DNA from 3 places in the Streptomyces sp. NPDC058291 genome. Region 1 is predicted to be linked to each of the others. Evidence: riboswitches for the same ligand, from Rfam matches in the RefSeq annotation. Region 1 holds a riboswitch; each other region holds the start of a gene.
What was found. A riboswitch is a leader RNA that binds a small molecule or an ion and turns the genes downstream of it on or off. The one in region 1 is predicted to bind cyclic di-AMP.
Positions count from the first base shown of each region.

Region 1 (3,199 bases):
ACCTGCGCGTCGTGGGCCTGGGCGACCTCGTCCAGCGCGGTGAGGACCCTGCGGCCCCGCTCCGTGTCGAGGTGCTTGGCGGCGCCGGCGGATCGGGCGCTCTCCACCGTCGTACCGGGCCGGTACTTGCCGGTGAGGAAGCCGGAGGCGAGCGAGTAGTACGGGACGGCGGCGAGGCCGAAGCGGGCGGCGACGTCCCGCAGCGCGCCCTCGTAGGTGTCGCGTGAGACCAGGTTGTAGTGCGGCTGGAGGGCGACGTACCGGGCCAGGCCCTCGCGGTCGGAGAACTCCAGGGACTCCTGGAGGCGTTCGGGAGAGATGTTGGAGGCGGCGATGTGCCGCACCTTGCCCGCCTTCACCAGCTCGTCCAGCGCGCCGATGATCTCCTCGACGGGCACCTCGGTCTTGTCGAAGTGCGTGTAGTAGAGGTCGATGTGGTCGGTGCCCAGACGGCGGAGCGAGGCGTCGGCGGCGGCCTTGATGTTGTCGGAGCTCAGGCCGGGGAACTCGGGGTGCTGGCTCACCTTGGTGGCGATCACGACGTCGTCGCGGTTGCCCCGGGCCTTCACCCACCTGCCGATGACGGTCTCGGACTCACCGCCCGAGTTGCCGTCGACCCAGGCCGAGTAGGCGTCGGCGGTGTCGACGAAGTTGCCGCCCGCGGCCGTGTAGGCGTCGAGCACGGCGAAGGAGGCCGCCTCGTCCGCCGTCCAGCCGAAGACGTTGCCGCCGAGGGAGAGCGGGAAGACCTCGAGGTCCGATGAACCGAGTGTGCGAAGAGCAGTCATGCTTCGTCTCAACGGTCACCGGCGGCCCGCCCATTCCACGGGGCACGCGAAGAACGTGTGAACAGGACGTGGCAGACCCGACCGATCAGGGCGGACCCGACCGATCAGGGCCGTGCCAGGGGGACCTCGGGGATGTCCCCGAGGGGGCGGCTCAGGGGTTGAGGCCCTTGCTGCGCAGCCAGGCCGCCGGGTCGATGCCGGTGGCGCTGCCGCCCGGGTGGACCTCCAGATGGAGGTGGGCGCCGGTGACGTTTCCGGTCGCGCCCACGCGGCCGATCACCTCGCCGGTGGAGACCTTCTGGCCGACGCTGACGTTGATCGACGACTGGTGGCAGAACCACAGCTCGGTTCCGTCGTCCAACGTGAGGATGGTGCGGTAGCCGTAGGAACCGGCCCAGCCCGCCTCGGTGACGGTGCCGCTGTGGACGGCCTTGATGAGAGTCCCGGTGGGCGCGGCGAAGTCGAGACCGGTGTGGTAGCCGGAGGACCAGAGCGAGCCGGCCTGACCGAAGGTCGAGGTGATGGTGTACGAGGAGGTCGGCAGCGTGAACTGCTTGGCCAGTTCGGCCAGGCGCGCGGCCTCGGCCTTCTTCGCGGCCTCCTCGGCGGCCTTCTTCTTGGCGGCGGCGGCCTTGGCCTGCGCCTCCTTCTCGGCCTTGACGACGGCCTCGGCCTCGGCCTTCTTCGCGGCGGCGGCGGCCTTGACCTCGTACTGGGTCTGCTGCGACTCGACCTGCGCCATGATCCGGCTGCGCAGGGCCTCGCCGGCGTCGGCGGTGCTCTGGGCGGCGCTCTCGACGGCGCTCTCGACGGTGCTCTCGTCGGCGTCGACGGCGGTCTCGGACCCGAAGGCGGCCAGGGCGGACTCGGTCTGCGGGGCGGGGTCGTCGTCGGAGATGAGCGAACCGACGTTCGGCAGGTCCGGCATCGAGATGGAGACCGGGGCCTTGCCGGTGTTGGCACTGGCCATCCCGCCCGCGCTGACGGCGGCTATGACGCCGACGCCGAGGACGGTGGAGCTGCGGGCGAACCCGCCGCCGCGCTGCTTGGCGACCCGGTGCTTGCCCCGGACCGGGCGAACGGACTCCGCGGTGGGATTCCATTCCTCCCAGGGGCCCTCGTCGGCACGGTGGCCGCCGTAGCCGAAGGTCTCGGGAGACGGCTGGCTCGGCGCGTACGGGGCCTCGGGGGCAGGCGGGTTGGACGCCACGCGGGCGCGCTCCTTTCCTTCCGTCGCCTACCGGGTTAGCTGACGGGTTCGGAGCGGGAAGGTCTCCTACGCGCGTATACCGGCCGTGGACTCTGCGAGTTCACGGCGGCTTCCGCGTGATTCACCCCAAGGTGGTGGTTCCCCGGTGCCCTTGCGGGATTCGGCGCGTGCGCACGGAGCCGACTCTGGTGCCGGCTGGGACGACCGCGCTGCGTTATCGAACGTTAATAGACCCAGGGGTGCGTTTCCAAGCTGTTCTGCTTGATCAATAACATTCCTGGCCTGGACTTTCGGGCCACCAGCGGTGAAAAACGGGCGAGTTGACCTCGGCCGCGCAGGCCCTGACAGGAACAGGCGTGCTGACGGCGGCTCACCTGCTCTGCGCAGGGCGGTCGCCCGGTCACGCACGGCAGCGATCGGCTCGGGGAACGCACCGAGGGCCGGAACCCTTTCGGATTCCGGCCCTCGGCCTTCAGTAGCGGGGACAGGATTTGAACCTGCGACCTCTGGGTTATGAGCCCAGCGAGCTACCGAGCTGCTCCACCCCGCGTCGTTGTGACTCCAGTCTACGCTACTTCCGGCGCGTGAATCACCACGGTTGTCCGCCGCCCCGGGCCGACGGTCACCCGTCGCCTCGGGTCAGGTGCCGGTTCGGGGCCTTCGCCCGTTGCTCGTACTCCGCGAGGAGGAGGACGTCGACGCCCGCGGCCGTCAGCACACCGGTGCCGTCCGCCCCGGTCACGAAGGTGTCGGGCTCGCGCCAGGCGGTGACCACCCGGCGCACGCCCGCGTCGAGGACGAGCCGGGCGCAGGGGGCGGGGCGGGAGGAGCGGCGGGCGCACGGTTCGAGGCTGCTGTAGACGGTGGCCGTGGGCAGTCGCGGGTCGGCGGGGTCGAGCTTGGCGAGGGCCGCCTCCTCGGCGTGCACGACCGGGTCGCCGGCCTCCCGGGAGTGACCGCGCGCGAGCTCCGTGCCGTCGGCGGCCACGATCACCGCGCCGACGCTGAAGGCGCTCCGCGAGGGCGGGCACCGTTCGGCGAGCTCGCAGGCGAGGGCCAGCCAGTGCCGGTCGGCGGCGGCAGGCAGCGGTCCGGCGCCGGGGGCGGTGGGCTCGTAGCGGTGCAGGACGACGTCCTCGATGCGCCGGGTCTCCACCAGGCGCAGGCGTCCGCCCTGGTAGCCGCCGGGCCCGAAGAGGCG
Region 1 covers NZ_JBHVYK010000026.1:13,273-16,471, forward strand. The annotation lists gene ACFVYK_RS15815 (aldo/keto reductase) at 1-788, opposite strand, end outside; gene ACFVYK_RS15820 (M23 family metallopeptidase) at 940-1,998, opposite strand; cyclic di-AMP (ydaO/yuaA leader) riboswitch at 2,008-2,174, opposite strand; tRNA gene ACFVYK_RS15825 (tRNA-Met) at 2,475-2,548, opposite strand; gene ACFVYK_RS15830 (dihydrofolate reductase family protein) at 2,621-3,199, opposite strand, start outside.

Region 2 (3,199 bases), on a different contig from region 1:
CCGCGCCACACGTTACGGCCGACCTCGGCGAAGCGACACGGGACGGGACCGTCGAGGCGGAGAAGGCGGACGACGCCCTCGAGGCGGACGAGGCAAGAGCGCGTGAAACCGTCCGCTGCCAGGTACCGGCGTACCTGGTGTCCTGGCGCACGGGCACAGTCGGCGATCTGGCAGAAAACCGTTGCTTTGATCCAGCCGTCAACCACAACGTGTCAGTCAACGAAGGGGAGTTGACAGAACAGGGAAGGACTTGGCCGCTGTTCGGGCGGCGTCGAACCGGAGGGGTGCGGCATCCGTATTCTCTGATCATGGCCGCACCCCTCGCATATGCCGCGCGCACCGCGTACTCCCTCATCGCCACCGACCTGGACGGAACGCTGCTCCGCGGCGACGACACGTTCTCCGACCGGTCGCTCGACGCGCTCGCGCGGGTGGCGGTCGCCGGCGCACGCCACCTGGTGGTGACGGGCCGCCCCGCGCCCCGCGTGCGGTCGCTGCTCGACCGTCTGCACAGCAGGGGGCTCGCGGTGTGCGGACAGGGCGCGCAGTTGTACGACGCCGGCGCGGACCGCCTGCTGTGGTCGGTCACCCTGGACCGGGAACTGGCGGAGACCGCGCTCGGCAAGATCGAGGCGGAGGTGGGGCAGCTGTACGCGGCCGTCGACCAGGACGGCGTCGACGGGCTGACGCTCATCGAGCCGGGCTACCGGATGCCGCACCCCACGCTGCCCGCCCTGCGCGTCGGCCATCGCGACGACTTGTGGTGCGAGCCGATCAGCAAGGTGCTGCTGCGCCACCCGTTCCTGTCCGACGACGAGTTGGCGGCGACGGCCCGCTCGGTGGTCGGCTCGCTCGCCACCGTCACCATGTCGGGGCCGGGCACGGTGGAGCTCCAGCCCTGCGGCGTCACCAAGGCGACGGGACTGGCCCTGGCCGCCGAACACCTGGGTCTGCGGCCCGAGGACACCGTCGCCTTCGGGGACATGCCCAACGACATCCCCATGTTCGACTGGGCCGCGCGCGGGGTCGCGATGGCCAACGCGCACCCCGAACTCAAGGCGGTGGCCGACGAGGTCACGACGTCGAACGAGGACGACGGCGTGGCCGTCGTCCTCGAAAGACTGTTTCCGTGAGCCCAGGCCCCGTCAGTACGCGCTGAAGACGTTGTCGATGGAGCCGTAGCGCGCGGCCGCGTAATTGCAGGCGGCGGTGATGTTCGCGACCGGGTCGTAGGAGTCCCAGGACGTGCCGTCGACGTGGTAGGCGCGGAAGGTCGGGTCGATGACCTGCAGCAGCCCCTTGGACGGGATGCCCGCGGCTGCGTTGGAGTCCCAGAGGTTGATGGCGTAGGGGTTGCCGGAGGACTCGCGGATGACGTTGCGGTAGATGCCGTTGTACGTCCCCGGGATGCCGTGCTGCGCCATGACGTGGAGCGAGGCGCGGATCCACCCGTCGAGGTTGTTGGCGTATCCCAGGCTGGAGGCGGTGGCGACGGTCGGGGTCGCGGCGGAGGCTCCGGTGGCTCCGATCAGCGGGAGCGCCAGCACGGCGACTCCGGTGCCGGCGACGGCGAGCTTGCGGGCGAGGCGGGCGGTGCGAGTGCGGCGGTGAGCGGCAGCGGGCATGACGAATTTCCTCTCCAGCGCCTGCGAGGTGAGCTGTCGGGTTCGGGCGGGGAGCTGCCCGGTCGCGTCCTCGACGGTCGCGACTTCACCCCGAGCCGCAAGCGCATGTCCGAAACATCCGGAAAATCCGGGATGTTAGGAACACCCGCTGCGGCGACTTACCTGGTTCCCCCGCTCCTGCCGTGCGTTATCGATGGGTGTCATGGGCGGCGGCAGGATTAGGCGTCCGCCCGACAGGCCGGGAACGTATGCGAGAGCACATGTCCGGAACAAGTAGCGGATTCACAGATCACCCCTATTGACCTTGGTCTGTGGCCTATGGGGTGCTTGATCCTTTGTGGGTGCAAAGCGTCAACTTGCTTGAGGGATGCGGAGGATCGGTGAGGATCGGTGAAGGAGGGGTGGACGGGGACCGGCCCGGCCGAGTGAGCCAACTCACCAGCCTCCACAAGGGCGGCGAAACGGGCATTAAGCCCAACTCATGCTTAAACGAGCGGGGATGAGCTGACGTCTCCGTCGCCGTCTCGCGCCACCCGGCTCGGCGTCGCCCGCGCCCCGTCCTTTCGGACTCGAGTCGCATCTGGGGGAGCGGGATCCGCGGTGCGCACGTGATAGTCGTCACGCCGGACGGGGTGAAGCGGGTGAGGGGTGCGGTGAGGGCGTGGGCCGGAACGAGGCGGTCCGGAGGGCGCGGGGGTGAGGGGCGTGCCGCCGGTCCCGGATGCGGGAGGGCGGAGGCGCGGAAGCTTCGGTATGCGCCTGGACGCCGGGACGTCTGGATGCCCGGACGTCTGGACGCCTGGACGCCGGGACGTCTGGATGCCCGGACGCCTGGACGCCGGGACGTCTGGACATCTGGATGCCCGGAAGGACCCGGACGGCCCGGAAGGACCGGACGCCCGGAAGGGACCGGGCGCCCGGACGCCTGGGTCGTGGGCGGGGCCGGGGCGGAGTACCGGGTTCCGGGGTCGGCCGTTCCCGCGGCGGCTGCGGTGCCGGGGGGCCGCGAGCATGAAACGCTACTCCCGGGTAATCCGATGGATGTCCGTGCATATGAGCTGATCAGGAACTTAGCGGGTGTAATCCGGTACCGCCCGGCCTGAGGGAGGCACCCGCTGGGCGAGTCCATTCGAGCCTGGGGGACGTGGGGGCTATCGGTGATCGAAACGTGACCGGATACGCTGACTTGAGTGAGGGCAGCGACCTATCGACAAACCGCGTAATCGCCAGTGGACACCAGCAGACAGGAGACCCCTCGTGACCGTCGTCGGGCCGTTCGGGCTGAGCGTGCGGGACCAGGCTCTGGAAGCCGATGTCCAGGCCGGATTGGCGGCTGTCGAGGAAGGCTTGCTCGAAGCCACCAAGAGTGAGGTCCCCTTCATCACGGAGGCCGCCCAGCACCTCGTGCGGGCGGGCGGAAAGCGGTTCAGGCCGCTGCTCGTGGTGCTCGCGTCGCAGTTCGGGGACAAGTACGCGCCGGGTGTCGTGCCCTCGGCCGTGGTGGTGGAGCTGACCCACCTGGCCACCCTGTACCACGACGACGTCATGGACGAGGCCGCCGTGCGGCGCGGGGT
Region 2 covers NZ_JBHVYK010000009.1:19,597-22,795, reverse strand. The annotation lists gene ACFVYK_RS06660 (HAD family hydrolase) at 309-1,133, shown strand; gene ACFVYK_RS06655 (transglycosylase SLT domain-containing protein) at 1,146-1,625, opposite strand; cyclic di-AMP (ydaO/yuaA leader) riboswitch at 1,629-1,850, opposite strand; gene ACFVYK_RS06650 (polyprenyl synthetase family protein) at 2,883-3,199, shown strand, end outside.
Region 2: another riboswitch for cyclic di-AMP. It lies ahead of ACFVYK_RS06655 (transglycosylase SLT domain-containing protein); the one in region 1 lies ahead of ACFVYK_RS15820 (M23 family metallopeptidase).

Region 3 (3,199 bases), on a different contig from region 1:
CCGACCGCCGCCGAAGCCCCCGCCGACCAGGACGAGAACGAGGAGGCGGCCCGGTGACCGAGCTCGCCACGATGGACTTCCACCCCCAGCCCGCGGCGGGCGAGGCCAAGCCGTGGGCGTTTCCGGCGCCCGAGCGCGGCACGCTGGACAACGGCCTGACCGTGCTGCACTGCCACCGTCCCGGCCAGCAGGTCGTGGCCGTCGAGGTCATCCTCGACGCGCCCCTGGACGCCGAGCCGGCCGGTCTCGACGGCATCGCCACGATCATGGCGCGCGCCTTCTCCGAGGGCACCGACAAGCACTCCGCCGAGGATTTCGCCGCCGAACTGGAGCGCTGCGGCGCCACTCTGGACGCGCACGCCGACCACCCCGGCGTCCGCCTCAGTCTCGAGGTGCCGGCCTCGCGCCTGGCCAAGGGCCTCGGTCTGCTCGCCGACGCGCTGCGGGCACCCGCGTTCGCCGACAGCGAGGTGGAGCGCCTCGTCCGCAACCGTCTGGACGAGATCCCGCACGAGCTGGCCAACCCCGCCCGGCGCGCCGCCAAGGAGCTCTCCAAGGAGCTGTTCCCGGCCACCGCGCGCATGTCGCGCCCGCGCCAGGGCACCGCGGAGACGGTCGAGAAGATCGACTCGGCCGCCGTCCGCGCCTTCTACGACCGGCACGTCCGCCCGGCCACGGCCACCGCCGTCGTCGTCGGCGACCTCACCGGAGTCGACCTCAAGGCGCTCCTGGACGACACCCTGGGCGCCTGGACGGGCTCCTCGGCAGAGCCGCGGCCGGTGCCGCCGGTGACCGCCGACGACGCCGGCCGGGTCGTCATCGTGGACCGCCCCGGCGCCGTCCAGACGCAGTTGCTGATCGGCCGGATCGGCCCCGACCGGCACGACCGCGTGTGGCCCGCCCAGGTGCTCGGCACGTACTGCCTCGGCGGCACCCTCACCTCCCGCCTGGACCGGGTCCTGCGGGAGGAGAAGGGCTACACCTACGGCGTGCGCGCCTTCGGGCAGGTCCTGCGGTCCGCCCCGGACGGCTCGGGCGCGGCGATGCTCGCCATCAGCGGCTCGGTGGACACCCCCAACACCGGTCCCGCGCTGGACGACCTGTGGAAGGTGCTGCGCACCCTCGCCGCCGACGGCCTGACCGACGCCGAGCGGGACGTGGCCGTGCAGAACCTGGTCGGGGTGGCGCCGCTGAAGTTCGAGACCGCCGCGGCTGTGGCGGGCACGCTCGCAGACCAGGTGGAACAGCACCTGCCCGACGACTTCCAGGCGACGCTGTACCGGCAACTGACGGCGACGGGCACGGTGGAGGCCACCGCGGCCGCCGTGAACGCCTTCCCGGTGGACCGGTTGGTGACGGTCCTGGTGGGTGACGCGGCACAGATCAGGGAGCCGGTCGAGGCCCTCGGCATCGGCGAGGTGAAGGTCGTCTCCGCGGAGTAGTCCGGCAACGGCACGCGCGTGTGGGGGCCCTGGTCGACGCAAGCGTCACCAGGGCCTCCGTGTGAGGGAATTGAACCCGTGATGTGTCCGAATTGCGGCGGAGTCCCCCATCTGCCCTGTGGGATGCGCTACAAAAACCGGGATTCGTTTGAGGAGGGAAACCCGGGCCGTTTAGCGTCATCCGGGCTGTTCGTCAGGCAGTGCGCCGCAGCCGCGGCACCGGACAGTCATCGCCGAGTCCCCGCATGGCGCGAGCCAGGGGAGCCGGGGACCCACTTGTGAAGTCCCTGGGGTGAATCGGACGCCCGCGCGAAGGCGAGGGGGTCCGTAGGAGACCTTCCTGCTCCGAACCCGTCAGCTAACCCGGTAGGCGAGAGGGAAGGAAAGGACACCCCTGACTTCATGGCGTTCACCTGCGCCACCGGGAAGCATCGTCGGCCCAGCCGGATGCAGCGCACCACCGCCCGCGCGGCGGGCGTCGCGGCCCTCACCACCACCGGCGTGATGGCGACCGTCGCCTCCGCCCCGGCCTTCGCCGCCGAGCCCACCCCCGAGCAGACCGGCCTGATCCCCGTCGTCACCGCCGGCGAGGCCGTCGTCGAGCAGCTCGACGACCAGGTCGCCGTACAGAAGCAGGCCGCCTTCGAGGAGGCCGCCCGCCAGGCCGCCGCCAAGAAGGCCGTCGAGGAGCGCGAGGCACGCGTGCGTGCCGCTCGCGAGGCCGAGCGCAGGCGCCTGAACACCTTCGTGATGCCGATCACCGGCTCCTACGTCTCCACCGGCTACCAGGCCAGCAGCTCGCTGTGGTCCTCCGGCAGCCACACCGGCATCGACTTCCACGCCGCCAGCGGCACCACCGTGCACGCGGTCGGCTCCGGCACCGTGGTCGAGACCGGCTGGGGCGGGGCGTACGGCAACCAGGTGGTCATCCGGATGAACGACGGGACGTACACCCAGTACGGCCACCTGTCGTCCATCGAGGTGTCGGTGGGACAGCAGGTCACCCCGGGACAGCGCATCGCGCTCTCCGGCGCCACCGGCAACGTCACCGGCCCGCATCTGCACTTCGAGGCCCGCACCACCCCGGAGTACGGCTCGGACATGGACCCCGTCGCCTATCTCCGCGGGCACGGCGTGAACGTCTGACGACGCCTGACGGCAGATCGTCCGGCCCCGGCCCTTCGGCCGGGGCTTTACCGTTTCCCGGGGCATGCTGTCCAAAAAATATCCATGGATTCCGGCCCGCCATCGGAAATTCCCGTTCATTGCAATAGAGTCGCTGAACGCACGTCAATCGTCGACGTTTCACGGGGATTAAGGCGGAGGTCCGTCATGCGTATTCCGGCGCACTCGGTGTGCACGGCCGTCCGGGACGACATCGTCGCGGGTGTCTACGAGCGCGGCAGCCGCCTCACCGAGGAACTCCTCGCCCGCCGCTACGGCGTCTCCCGTGTTCCCGTCCGGGAGGCGCTGCGCACGCTGGAGGCCGAGGGCTTCGTGGTCACGCGGCGGCACGCGGGCGCGTGCGTGGCCGAGCCGACCGAGCAGGAGGCCGGCGACCTGCTGGAGATGCGGATGCTGCTGGAGCCGTTCGGCGCCTCCCGGGCCGCCCAGCGGCGCACCGAGGCCCACCTGAAGGTGTTGCGCGGGCTCGTCCGGCTGGGCCAGGAGCGGGCCAGAAGGGGCAGCAGCGACGATCTGCGCTCCTTGGGAGGCTGGTTCCACGAGACGCTCGCCCAGGCCTCCGGAAGCCCCGC
Region 3 covers NZ_JBHVYK010000022.1:27,599-30,797, reverse strand. The annotation lists gene ACFVYK_RS14115 (M16 family metallopeptidase) at 1-57, shown strand, start outside; gene ACFVYK_RS14110 (M16 family metallopeptidase) at 54-1,442, shown strand; cyclic di-AMP (ydaO/yuaA leader) riboswitch at 1,664-1,830, shown strand; gene ACFVYK_RS14105 (M23 family metallopeptidase) at 1,845-2,588, shown strand; gene ACFVYK_RS14100 (GntR family transcriptional regulator) at 2,775-3,199, shown strand, end outside.
Region 3: another riboswitch for cyclic di-AMP. It lies ahead of ACFVYK_RS14105 (M23 family metallopeptidase); the one in region 1 lies ahead of ACFVYK_RS15820 (M23 family metallopeptidase).